Linked DNA regions of Salinivibrio kushneri. The protein of the gene in region 1 interacts with the protein of each later gene in a pairwise test. Links are inferred from orthologs where the notes say so. Each region holds a gene or a part of one and is shown in the gene's direction. Other genes may lie near its edges. The genes, in order: trkA and ptsN.

The links.
Region 2: the proteins of trkA (region 1) and ptsN interact in binary tests that used the Escherichia coli proteins (3 or more experiments, as listed by UniProt). The link is inferred for Salinivibrio kushneri from one-to-one orthologs.

What each region holds. Positions count from the first base shown.
Region 1 is NZ_CP114588.1:2,762,273-2,769,711, forward strand. The notes cover bases 5-2,826. They hold trkA (Trk system potassium transporter TrkA), read left to right. Parts: upstream 5-638; coding sequence 639-2,015; downstream 2,016-2,826. Other genes in these bases: rsmB (16S rRNA (cytosine(967)-C(5))-methyltransferase RsmB), read left to right, coding at 5-620; N8M53_RS12715 (GGDEF domain-containing protein), read left to right, coding at 2,139-2,826. In the rest of the region: more of rsmB, read left to right, coding at 1-4; more of N8M53_RS12715, read left to right, coding at 2,827-3,170; N8M53_RS12720 (YihD family protein), read left to right, coding at 3,265-3,543; cytochrome c oxidase accessory protein CcoG, read left to right, coding at 3,719-5,146; N8M53_RS12730 (serine/threonine protein kinase), read left to right, coding at 5,233-6,213; N8M53_RS12735 (thiol:disulfide interchange protein DsbA/DsbL), read left to right, coding at 6,384-6,953; N8M53_RS12740 (YifB family Mg chelatase-like AAA ATPase), read right to left, coding at 6,954-7,439. UniProt on the Escherichia coli protein: Part of the constitutive potassium transport systems TrkG and TrkH. May regulate the transport activity of TrkG and TrkH systems. Binds to NAD(+) and NADH.
Region 2 is NZ_CP114588.1:316,281-322,340, reverse strand. The notes cover bases 2,252-5,101. They hold ptsN (PTS IIA-like nitrogen regulatory protein PtsN), read left to right. Parts: upstream 2,252-3,379; coding sequence 3,380-3,823; downstream 3,824-5,101. Other genes in these bases: mgtE (magnesium transporter), read left to right, coding at 5,101-5,101; N8M53_RS01595 (HPr family phosphocarrier protein), read left to right, coding at 4,697-4,972; rapZ (RNase adapter RapZ), read left to right, coding at 3,849-4,700; hpf (ribosome hibernation promoting factor), read left to right, coding at 3,089-3,376; N8M53_RS01615 (RNA polymerase factor sigma-54), read left to right, coding at 2,252-3,063. Outside these bases: LPS export ABC transporter periplasmic protein LptC, read left to right, coding at 1-167; lipopolysaccharide transport periplasmic protein LptA, read left to right, coding at 148-681; lptB (LPS export ABC transporter ATP-binding protein), read left to right, coding at 690-1,415; more of N8M53_RS01615, read left to right, coding at 1,588-2,251; more of mgtE, read left to right, coding at 5,102-6,060. UniProt on the Escherichia coli protein: Seems to have a role in regulating nitrogen assimilation.

The sequences.
Region 1 (7,439 bases):
GCTGGGTGTCGGTACAAGATGCCGCCGCGCAGCTGGCTGTCGATTACCTCCAACCCGCGTCTGCAGAGCACATTCTCGACTGCTGTGCCGCGCCAGGAGGGAAAACCTGCCATATCCTCGAGCACCAGCCTGATGCCATCGTGACGGCCATTGATGCCGATGAAAACCGCTTGTCGCGGATCAAAGACAACCTTTCACGGTTGGGCCTTAATGCTGAGGTGAAACACGCGGATGCCCGCAAGCCGAGCGCTTGGCATCAAGGGCCTGCGTTTGATCGTATTTTGCTGGATGCCCCTTGCTCTGCCACGGGCGTGATTCGTCGCCACCCTGATATAAAATGGCTGCGTCGTGACAGTGATATTCATGCCCTGGTCACGTTACAGGCAGAGATTTTAGACGCAATGTGGCAGCAATTGGCACCAGGGGGTACGCTGGTTTACGCCACTTGCTCGGTCTTGCCAGATGAAAACAGCGATCAAATCCGCGCCTTTTTATCCCGTGAGCCATCAGCGATATTGCATACCGGCACGCAAACGCAGCCAGGCCGTCAAATTCTGCCTGGCGAAGACGACATGGACGGTTTTTATTACGCATGCCTAGAGAAGTCATCAAGCAACTAGGCAGGGAGTGACAGTAGCATGAAAATCATCATCTTGGGTGCAGGCCAAGTCGGCGGGACGTTGGCAGAGAACTTGGTGGGGGAAAACAATGACATCACTATTGTCGACCGCGCCCCTGAACGACTACGTGAACTGCAAGATAAGTACGACTTACGCGTGGTGCAAGGGTTTGCCAGCCATCCGACCACACTACAAGAGGCGGGTGCTCAAGATGCAGATATGCTGGTTGCGGTGACCAACTCAGACGAAACCAATATGATCGCCTGCCAGGTTGCGTATACTCGATTTAATACACCCAACCGTGTCGCCCGGATCCGCAGCCCTGAATACTTGGCGGTGAAAGAGCAACTGTTTAACAGCGACGCGTGTCCGGTTGACCACCTTATCGCCCCTGAAGAGCTGGTGACCCGTTATATTCGCCGTCTGATTGAATACCCAGGTGCCTTACAGGTGGTCAGTTTTGCCGATAAAAAGGTCGGCCTCGTTGCGGTTAAGGCGTATTACGGCGGCCCACTGGTCGGAAAGGCCTTGTCGGCGCTGCGTGAGCATATGCCGCATGTGGATACGCGCGTTGCCGCCATTTTCCGCCGCGATCGGCCCATTCGCCCGCAAGGTACCACCATTATCGAAGCCGATGATGAGGTCTTTTTCGTCGCTGCAAGTAACCATATTCGCTCGGTGATGAGTGAGTTGCAGCGTCTCGAAAAGCCTTATAAGCGCATCATGATTGTCGGGGGCGGGAATATCGGCGCAGGCCTAGCGATGGCGTTGGAGCGCCAATACAGTGTGAAGTTGATTGAGCGTAACCCCACGCGTGCCGAGCACCTTTCTGAGTTGCTGGAAGAAACCACGGTCTTTTGTGGTGACGCCTCTGACCAAGAGCTGCTCAGTGAAGAGCACATTGATCAGATTGATGTGTTTATCGCGGTCACCAACGAAGACGAAGCCAATATTATGTCGGCCATGTTGGCGAAACGCCTTGGCGCGAAAAAAGTCATGGTGCTTATCCAGCGCGGCGCTTATGTGGACTTGGTGCAAGGCGGGGTGATTGATATTGCCATCTCTCCTCAACAGGCAACGATATCTGCGCTACTCACCCATGTGCGCCGCGCAGACATTGTTAATGTCTCGTCACTACGACGCGGCGCCGCTGAGGCGATTGAAGCCATCGCCCATGGGGATGCGTCAACCTCGAAAGTGGTCGGGCGCGCCATCGGCGAGATCAAACTACCGCCAGGAACCACCATCGGTGCCGTGGTGCGAGGCGATGAAGTGTTAATTGCGCACGACAAAACCGTGATCCAGCAAGATGACCATGTGGTCTTGTTCTTGGTGAACAAAAAATATATTCCTGACGTTGAACGCCTGTTCCAGCCCAGCCCTTTCTTCCTTTAATCCTACCCTGCAGGCGTTGTTGCCTGCAGGCTCACGCTTTTTCGCTGTCTACTGCCGTTCCAGTCACTTTGGGTATACACTAGTAAAAGTTCTCTCGGTATCGATGACACACAAAGGAACGCCATGTCGGACGATAAGTTTCAGCAATCTACCAGCTTCCTCAAAAAAGCTGTGCCTTTGATGATGAAATACAAGGTGCCCACCACGCCCACCAACTATGCCCTGTGGTACACCTATGTCGCCAATACCGATGCCAAACTCAATGCGGATGTCGATGCCACCGTGGATGAGCACGGTACCTGTAGCCCGCTGCAAAGCGACATGCTTTACCAAAAACATATGGCCGATAAGCATAGCCGAGACATCAATGCATTAAAGCAAAGTTTAGAATCGATGATGACCGAGATGAGCCACTCAATGTCAGATACTATCCAAGATACTGACGCTTTCCATTCGGTACTCGATAACACCTTTGAGCAGCTGTCACGGGTCGAAAACGAAGGGCTATCCATTGACGAGACCATTGCCGTGGTGCGCAACGTGGTCAAGGATTCGCAAGCGCTCACCCAGTCGACCCGCTACTTTAAGCACCAGCTTAGTGATGCCCAGCAAGAGATCGCGCAATTAAAGCAAAACTTGGCAGAGATGACCGAACAAGCCACCCATGATGGATTAACCGGTTTGCTTAACCGTGCGGCCTTTGAGCGCGAGCTCACCGCCTATATTGACAGCCCACAAACGTGGCCGTTTTGCTTGATACTCATCGATCTCGACCACTTCAAGCACCTTAATGATACCTACGGTCATGTGCTCGGTGACATTGCTCTAAAGCAAGTCGCCAAGCGAATCCTCGATTATTGTCGGGATGGCGTACAAGCGTTTCGCTATGGGGGCGAAGAGTTTGCGCTATTGGTACCACAAAAAAGGTTGAGTACCGCCAAACGCACAGCGGAAACATTGCGCGCTGCGATTGACCGCATGGTGATCAAAGACCGACGTCGCGGCCGAACCCTCGATAGTATTACCGTCTCAATCGGGGTCGCAGAGTATGATGAGGAGAAAACAGAGTCGAGCGCAGATCTGATTTATCGTGCCGACCAGCACTTGTACCAAGCTAAAAACCTAGGCCGTAATCGCGTGATGCCGATTAATTAACCACCACCAGCGCGGAATTTGATCCTGGCTAAGTTTCACTTCAGTGTGGTCAGGCAAAATGGCATTTTTTACGTGCCACACTGAGGATGCCCACATGCAATGCCACCGTATTAATGAGTTGCTCGACCTACTCAATCAATCTTGGCAAAAAAACCCTGACTACTCTCTGATGCAAATGCTCATCCAGATCGCTAATGAAGCCGGTCACGGCCAGGACGTCACCACCCTGTCAGACGATACGTTGATCTATCAGCTCAAGATGCGACTAGAGGACAGTAATGCCCCTATTCCTGGGCTAGCCAAAGATTGTGAAGACGATTTTAAAGCCGCGATTTTGCGCGCGCGCGGGATCCCACCTCATCAATCGTCGTGAAAGCAGTCTGGCTAATCGTCTGTTATAGCTAGATTTCATTGAGTTTGTGGCTATGTTGCAAACTATGACTCTGGTAGCGTATTCAAGGAGTTCGCTGCGCTACAATCACAGGCAACAATGATAATCAGGGCCTGGCAATGCACCATGGACCCCTACCCCAAGGAAAGCCAATGTCATGAGCGATAAAAAAATCAACGTCAAAGACGTGACTGCAAAAGAGTACAACCCCAAAACTCACAAAGGGGCTGACGACCGATTCAATCCAAGCAATCGTATTTATGTGCGTGCGGTAAAAGGCTATTACCAGCGTATGCGACGCTATATGGGCTGGTTTTTCATGCTGGTGTTCCTCGCCATTCCCTGGATCCCTTACCAAGGACGCCAAGCCATCTTACTCGATATCGGTAATCAGAAGTTTACCTTTTTTGGCACCACACTCTGGCCACAAGATCTTACCTTGCTGGCTGCCTTGTTGATGCTCGCGGCATTTGGCCTTTTCTTCATTACCACCTTTCTTGGCCGCGTGTGGTGTGGGTACTTGTGCCCACAAACGGTGTGGACCTTCTTGTTTATTTGGTTTGAAGAAAAGCTTGAAGGCGCGGCCAATAAACGTCGCAAGCAAGACTCGTTAAAACTGACGCCTGAGCTAGCCGCGCGCAAAACGGCTAAGCATGCAGCGTGGTGGGCGATCTCCTTGATTACAGGGATGACCTTCGTCGGTTACTTTGTGCCGATGCGCGAGTTAGCCATCGATTTAGTCACCTTTGATACCAGCTTCTGGGTCGGTTTTTGGGTGATCTTCTTTGCCGCTTGTACCTACGGTAACGCCGGCTGGATGCGCTCGATTATGTGTATCCATATGTGCCCTTACGCACGCTTCCAGTCAGCGATGTTCGACAAAGACACCTTCATCGTCGGGTATGATGCCAAGCGCGGCGAAAAACGCGGCCCGCGCCCTCGCAAAAAAGATCCGAAAGAGTTGGGGCTCGGTGACTGCATTGACTGTAATTTATGTGTGCAAGTCTGCCCAACAGGCATCGATATTCGTGATGGCTTGCAATACGAATGTATCAACTGTGGTGCCTGTATCGATGCCTGCGATGAAACCATGGATCGGATGGGCTATGAGCGTGGACTGATTAGCTACACCACCGAGCACAAGCTTGAAGGCAAGAAAACCGCAGTGATGCGACCTAAGCTCCTTGGCTACGGGGTTGTCATGACTATCGTTACCGCGATGTTTATCTATTTGGCGATGTCAGTGATGCCCATGGAGCTGGATGTCATTCGTGACCGTAACCAGCTTTATCGCATCAACAACCAAGGGCTGGTCGAAAACACCTACACATTAAAAATCCTCAATAAAACCCAATCGGATGAGACCTATCAGCTATCAGTGAATGGGCTCAACGATGTGGAATGGCATGGCCCGCAAATGGTCAATGTCCAAGCAGGGGAAGTATTCTCATTACCCATCAGCCTCGCAGTTGATACCTATGAGATGGAACAGCGTATCGCTGACATCACTTTTGTGATGGAGCGAGAATCGGGTGAGGAGCAAAAAGTGGTCACGGCAGAGAGTCGCTTTATCACTGACCTTTAATGCCACCCCGTATGTAGACGAAAAGGGCGCAGGCAGCGCCCTTTTTATTTGTTACCATGGCGTTTTTCCACACAAACGGAATGCCCATGACTGACCATGGTTTTGACTTTCATGCACTAACGCCAGATGTTCAGTTAAATGCGATTGAGTCAGTAGGGATCTACCCTCAATCAGGCTTGCTCGCGCTGAACAGCTATGAAAACCGTGTTGCCCAATTTGTCGCAGATGATGGCCAGCGCTATGTGGTGAAATTTTACCGTCCCGGGCGCTGGTCTAACGCACAAATTCTCGAAGAGCACGCGTTCTGTCATGAGCTCGCCCAAGCCGATATTCCCGTGGTAGCCCCAATCTACCGCGAGGGTACGAGCCTTTTTACCACCGACGGCTTTCGCTTTGCGTTATTTCCCAGTGTCGGCGGCCGAGGTTTTGAAGTGGATAATTGGGATCAACTTGAGGCGGTCGGCCGTTACCTCGGCCGCCTACACCAAGTTGGCGCGGCGACCCCCTTCCAAGAACGGGCAAAGTTTGATCTCGACAGCCATCTTTATCAGCCTCGTCAGGTGTTAAATGAAGCGAATCTCATCCCAGAAGGCATTCAGGCGACCTTTTTCTCTGATCTTGACCGCTTAATTGACGCCATTGCCGCACGCTGGCACACAGATTGGCCGGCGATCCGCTTACACGGTGACTGCCACCCCAGCAATATTCTGTGGCGAGACGGCCCATTGTTTGTGGATTTTGACGACACACGTAACGGCCCTGCGATTCAAGACTTGTGGCTATTTTTAAACGGCAGCCGTGCCGATCAGCTCGCCCAACTCGATACCCTGGCAGAAGGCTATCGCGAGTTTCGAGAATTTCCCGCCGATCAATTGCAACTGATCGAGCCGTTGCGTGGTCTGAGAATGGTGCACTATATGGCGTGGCTAGCAAAACGCTGGCAAGACCCGGCATTTCCACGTGCATTCCCTTGGTTTGCTGATGCAAAATACTGGGAAGGTCAGGTACTTGCGTTTAAAGAGCAACTTGCCACCCTAGAAGCGCCACCGCTTACCCTGTACCCGTAAGCGATCAATCGATAACGGAGAGTCATTCAATCATGTTAAAGAAACTGTTTCCTTTGCTACTCATCCTCGGCTTAACCGCCTGCTCTGAGCCTGAAAGCGTGACACAAACGTCATCACAAACCACGCAAACAGCAGAGTCTACACAAACGCAGTCTGAATCCACCGCGCCTATGGAAGTGGCTGACGCTAAGCCGGGACGCTTTAAGGCGGGGGAAGACTACCAAGTACTGGACACGCCAGCGACGGATACGCCCACAGTCACTGAGTTTTTCTCCTTCTACTGTCCTCACTGCTATCAATTTGAACCACTGGTTCAACAGCTCAAACAGCAGGTGCCTGACAACGCCAAAGTGGTGAAAAATCACGTCTCCTTTATGGGCGGAGACATGGGCAGTGTCCTAACCCGTGCATACGCAACGGCCGTGGTACTGAACGCACAAGACACCATTATTCCGGTGATGTTTAACCGCATTCACGTGGCGCAAAACCCACCGAAATCATTGGCCGAGGTGCGCCAGCTTTTTGTTGATAACGGCATTGATGGCCAAGAGTTTGATGGTGCTTACAACAGCTTTGCCGCCAATTCAATGGCGAAGCGTTTTGACCAATCATTCGAAAAAGCGGGCCTACGCGGCGTGCCTGCCGTGGTCGTGAACGGCAAATATCACGTGACACCGAAAACAGTGGAAACCCCCGAAGAATACTTTCAGCTGATTAACTTCTTGCTTACCCAGAAGTAATCAACTGACTTGGGCGTTGAGATGGCGTAATAAGCCATCCATCGCCCGATAACCCAGCGCCTCAGCAAGATGAGAACGCTGAATCGTCTCGACGTCGGCTAAATCGGCAATGGTTCTCGCCACTTTTATAATCCGATGATACGCCCGCACAGACAGCCCCAAACGATGCAAGGCTTGCTCTAAAAATGCCGCATCGGTTTGAGCCAGTTGGCAATGTTGTTCCATTTCTCGATTGCTTAGCAACGCATTGACCTTGCCTTGACGCGCCAACATCCGCGTGCGCGCCGCTTCAACTCTGGCTTTTACCACCCTCGTAGACTCACCACGGTCACCACCACTGGAGAGGCTCCCTCTTGGCAGTGCTGGGATTTCAATCGACATATCAAACCTATCTAATAATGGTCCAGACAAACGGGCAAGATAGCGTAATATTTGCTGTGGGTTTGAACGCGCGAGCTCCCCTTCATGATGGCCTGTTGGGCTGGG
Region 2 (6,060 bases), 2.4 Mb from region 1 along the record:
CGGTGACCTTGAATCTCACCACGCGAGATTTTTGGTCCGAGAGTCCGACGACGATCACCGGCACCCGTTTTCAAACCAAGGGAAAACGGGTGAAAGGAAATTTCGGTAACCACCAGATGGAATTGTTAGACGATGTTAGAGGCCGATATGAAACGACCCCTCGTTAAAGCGCTGGCAGGTGCCATGTTGCTGCTGTCGCATTACTCACTGGCACTAAGCAGTGATACTGAGCAACCTATTTATATAGAGTCAGAAAGCCAGCACCTAGATATGGCCACAAACACGGTGACCTTTACCCAAAACGTGGTGCTGACCCAAGGCAGCATTAAAATCCTGGCCGATAAACTGATCGTGATTCGCCCCCAAGGCCAAGAGGGTGATGAAACCATCGAAGCCTATGGTAAGCCGGCCACGTTTGAGCAAACCATGGACGATGGCAAAGAGATTCATGGCGAAGCCAACAAACTACGCTACGAAGTCGGCAATGAGTTTCTCAAAATGTCGACCAATGCGATGCTCGAGCAAAGTGGTAACCAAGTAGAGGGCAATGTGATCACCTATGAAATCGACAAGCAACAGCTTGTGGCAGAAAGTGATAGCACCAAACGGGTGACCACCATTTTGCAGCCAAGTACCAAAGAGTCCTCCTCCAAGGATTCATCCACGACAGACGCGCAATAAGAGGCGACATGGCAACACTTACAGCGGCCAATTTGGCAAAAAGTTATAAAGGGCGAAAAGTGGTCGCCGATGTCAGCTTGGAAGTGAAATCCGGTGAAATTGTTGGTCTTTTAGGCCCTAACGGTGCGGGTAAAACCACGTCGTTTTACATGATTGTCGGCTTGGTCGCTCGTGACGAAGGGGCCATTTATATCGATGATAAAGACATTAGCATTCAGCCGATGCATAACCGCTCACGCCTGGGGATTGGCTACTTGCCACAAGAGGCCTCGATATTTCGCAAGCTGAGCGTCTACGATAACCTGATGGCAGTGCTGCAAACCCGCAAGTCTCTGAGCAAAGAAGAGCGTCAGGACAAAGCGGAAGATTTGCTCGATGAGTTTAATATCCAGCATATCCGTGACAGCCTGGGCATGGCCTTATCGGGGGGTGAACGCCGCCGGGTAGAAATTGCACGCGCCTTAGCCGCTAACCCGAAGTTTATTTTGCTAGATGAACCGTTTGCCGGGGTCGACCCAATATCGGTAATCGATATCAAGAAAATCATCGAACATTTACGTGATCGTGGCTTGGGCGTACTGATTACCGACCACAATGTGCGCGAAACGCTCAGTGTCTGTGAACATGCTTACATTGTCAGCCAAGGACACTTGATTGCACACGGTACCCCTGATGAAGTGCTCAACGATGAGCATGTTAAACGGGTCTACTTGGGTGATCAGTTCAAACTGTAATGGATCCAATCACCCCAGCTCAGTGGGTCGGTTGGGGTAAAATATAGTGGACTTGCTCACGCTAAAAACTGCCAATCATGGCTATAGTTAATAAAGAGCGCTTGCCCTGATAGCCAGAGCAAGCGTTTTTAACCTCTTTGGTCGTTGAAATAAGGAAAGGTGTACAGCCTCTATGAAACCCACGCTTCAGCTTAAGCTTGGACAACAACTCGCAATGACACCGCAGTTACAACAGGCGATCCGTCTGTTGCAACTGTCGACGCTGGACTTGCAACAGGAAATCCAAGAAGCGTTGGAAAGCAATCCGCTGTTGGAGCATGACGAAGGCCAAGAGCAAGAGGCCAATCAGCGCGAGCAACCCCATGATCAAGACGCGGGCGCACAAGAAACCGCGACCGCCAGTGCGGACACCATGGAAACGTCTGACGCATTTGAAAAAAACGAAATGCCGGACGATCTCCCCGTCGATACCACTTGGGATCACTTATACTCTGCCGGCACAGGCAATACGGGCGTCGGGGCGAGCGGTTACGATGACCAACCGGTTTATCAAGGCGAAACCACCCAAACGCTTTACGACTACTTGAAATGGCAGCTCGAGCTCACGCCCTTCTCCGAAAACGATCAGGTGATTGCGATGGCGATCATTGATGCAGTGGACGACCAAGGTTACCTGTCAGTGAGCACCGAAGAGATCTTAGATAGCTTAGGCAGCGAAGAGATTGAGCTCGACGAAGTCGAGGCCGTGCTTAAACGTGTGCAACATTTTGATCCTCTAGGCGTCGCCTCTCGCTCACTGCAAGAATGTTTAATGCTGCAACTGGCGACATACGATGCCGATACCCCGTGGCTTGAGGAAGCGCGGAAGGTGCTGACCGAGCACATGGACTTACTCGCCAACCGTGATTATCGCCAGTTAATGCGTGAAACCCGCCTGAAAGAGCCTGAGCTTAAATCCGTGATGCAGTTGATCCATAGCCTCGAGCCACGCCCAGGCAACCTCATTGTGACCAATGAGGCCGAATACGTGGTGCCTGATGTCTCCGTGTTTAAACATCAAGGTCAGTGGGTGGTCCAAATTAACCCCGATAGCGTGCCCAAGCTCAAAGTGAACGAGCAGTACGCCGCTTATGGCCGTAATGGCTGTAGCCCCTCTGATAGCCAATTTATTCGCTCACACTTGCAAGAGGCCAAATGGCTAATTAAAAGTTTGGAGAGCCGTAATGACACTTTGCTGAAGGTCGCACGCTGTATTGTCGAACATCAGCACGACTTCTTTGAGTACGGGGAAGAGGCGATGAAGCCGATGGTGCTTAACGACATCGCCTTGGATGTCGATATGCATGAGTCAACCATTTCCCGTGTCACCACGCAAAAGTTCATGCATACGCCGCGCGGTATTTTCGAGCTGAAATACTTTTTCTCTAGCCACGTCAGTACCGACAATGGCGGCGAGTGCTCATCCACAGCGATTCGCGCACTGATCAAAAAATTGGTCGCTGACGAGCCGGCTAACAAGCCGCTTAGCGACAGTAAGATTGCCACATTGCTGGCCGAGCAAGGCATTAAAGTTGCACGACGGACCATTGCTAAGTACCGAGAGTCACTGGGTATTGCGCCGTCAAACCAGCGTAAGCGTCTGCTATAGGCGCCTCAACAGAAGGAAAGTGTGTATGCAAATCAATCTGACCGGACAGTCTGTCGACGTCACGCCACCACTACGCGAGTATGTGGAGACCAAGTTTGCTAAACTCGAGCGCTTTTTCGAGCACATTAATAATGTCCATGTTGTACTGAATGTCCAAAAGCTCGACCAGATTGCAGAAGCAACGCTCCACGTGAACAACGGGGAGATCCATGCAAAAGCACAATCGCATGATATGTATGCGGCCATCGATGGGCTGACCGATAAGCTGGTCAAGCAACTGAGTAAACACAAAGAAAAGCTCAAACAGCACTAAGCTATGGAACTGAAAGAAGTACTGTCAGTGGACTGCACCCGCAGTGCCGTCCACTGCTCTAGCAAGAAACGCGCCCTGGAAATTATCAGCCAGGTTGCTGCGGACAAGCTAGGCACCAACGCACAAACTTTGTTTGAATGCATGCTAAGCCGCGAAAAGCTGGGCACCACCGGCATTGGGGCAGGCATTGCCATTCCCCATGGCCGCACCCTCGACAGCCAACATGCCGTGGGCGTGCTGCTACAATGCGCCGAGCCGATTGAGTTTGATGCCGTCGACAAACGACCCGTTGATCTGCTTTTCGCGCTGCTAGTACCGGACGAACAGTGCAAAGTACACCTGCAAACCCTGTCTGCGATTGCCGAGAAGCTGAATGACAAAAAGCTGTGTCGTCAACTACGAAATGCCAATTCAGACCAAGAACTGTACAATATCATTACTCAATAATGGGCAACGCTGACGGGAGCGAACTATGATGCTAAAAATTGTCAGTGGCCGTTCCGGCTCAGGAAAATCAGTGGCGTTGCGGGTACTGGAGGATCTTGGCTACTATTGCGTCGATAATCTGCCCGTCAACTTACTGCGTGACTTTGTGGTCTCGCAAGACGATGCCGACGCCAAAATTGCGGTCAGTCTCGATATTCGCAATCTTCCTAACGCTAAAGAGCCAGTTGCCGACACCTTGGCGGCGCTACGCGAAATCTGCGATGTCACTGTGTACTATTTAGATGCAGACGATAAAGATCTGATTAAACGTTTCAGCGAAACCCGTCGGTTGCATCCCCTCACTCGACACAACCTCTCGTTAGAGCAGGCCATACAGGCTGAGAAGCAGCAAATGGCGCCGATTAAAGAGCACGCTGATCGGGTGATTAACACCACGGGCTTATCGATTCACGACTTAAGTGAGTCTGTCCGTTCACTGGTACTGGGGCGCACAAGTAGCGACTTGGTGATGGTGTTTGAATCGTTCGGCTTTAAGCATGGTTTACCGGCCGATGCCGATTATGTGTTTGATGTGCGCTTTCTCCCCAACCCACACTGGGAGCCCGCGCTTCGCCCTCATACAGGGCTCGAGAAGCCCGTGCGTATGTTTCTCGCCGCCCAACCTGATGTGGCCATGTTAGTGGCGCAAATAAAAGGCTTCCTCGAGTCGTGGCTTCCTGCACTTAAGAATAACAATCGTAGCTATGTGACTGTGGCCATTGGCTGTACCGGGGGAAAACATCGCTCTGTCTATGTGGCGCAGTATCTGTCGGATTACTTCCAAGAGCTGGGCGAGCAAGTGCAAACGCGTCACCGTACCTTGGAGCAAAAACAGTGACCTCGGTATCGGCTCAAGTGTGCATTCGCAACCGTTTAGGCTTGCATGCACGCGCCGCCATCAAGCTGGTTGAACTGGTGCAAGCGTATGATGCCGATGTGGTGCTGCAAAGCGCGGATAAATCCGCCACCGCTGACAGTGTGATGGCAATGCTGATGCTGGAATCCGCGCAAGGTGAAACCATTACCGTGTCAGCCACCGGTCCACAAGCATCACCTGCCCTCGATGCCGTGAAAGCATTATTTGAAGCCGGCTTCGACGAAGACAGCTAACGCCTCCGCAACCACTGCGCTGACCAGCGCGGTGAATGGTGCTAAATCCCGTCTATCACCGATTTGTCATGCGACAGACTCCCCTGATTAGGTTAGAATTTTAGTCATTGCATTTGGGGGAGTGGCCGATGGCAGAAACATTAGAACAAGAACAAAGTAACCTAACCCACCAACGGCTCCAAGAAGTCACTCAATTGCTTGAGCAAGGCATGTTTGTGCGCGTACGCCGTATGCTCGAGGACATGGAGCCAGAAGACACGGCTCATCTTTTAGAGGCCTCTCCACCGAAAGGACGCCTGGTACTTTGGCAGCTCACCGACCCGGAAGATCAAGGTGAGATCCTTGATGAGCTCTCAGAAGATGTGAAAGACGGCATCATGGTTCGCATGGCCCCTGATCAGCTCGCGGCAGCGACAGAGGGAATGGAAACCGATGATGTGGCCTACTTGCTGCGTAGCCTACCGCAAGACGTTTCCCAAGACGTACTGGCGGAAATGGATGCCCAAGACCGGACGCGGGTACAGCAAGCCCTGTCTTACCCCGAGGAGTCTGCTGGCGGGATCATGAACACTGACGTCATCACCATTCGTGATGATGTGACCGTGGATGTGGTATTACGCTACTTACGGATGCGCGGTGAGTTACCCGACACCACAGATACGCTGTATGTGATCGACCCAAACGGCCGCTTGATTGGTAATTTGCCGATCAGTGCCCTGTTGGTGAATCAACCGGACACTGATATCGCTGACATTATGGATGCGCCGGATGAGGCGATCAGCGTCACCATGGATGACGGTGATGTCGCCAGCCTGTTTGAACGCCGTAATTGGGTCTCAGCCCCCGTGGTGGATGAGCACAACCACTTGGTCGGTCGAATCACCATTGATGATGTGGTCGACATTATTCGTGAAGATGCTGAGCACTCGATGATGAGCATGGCCGGCCTCGATGACGAGGAAGACACCTTTGCCCCCGCGTTTAAAAGTGCGCGTCGCCGCAGTATTTGGCTGGGGATCAACGTGCTGGCAGCGTTAACCGCGGCCTCGGTCTCCAACATGTTTGAAGGCACCTTGGATAAAATGGCA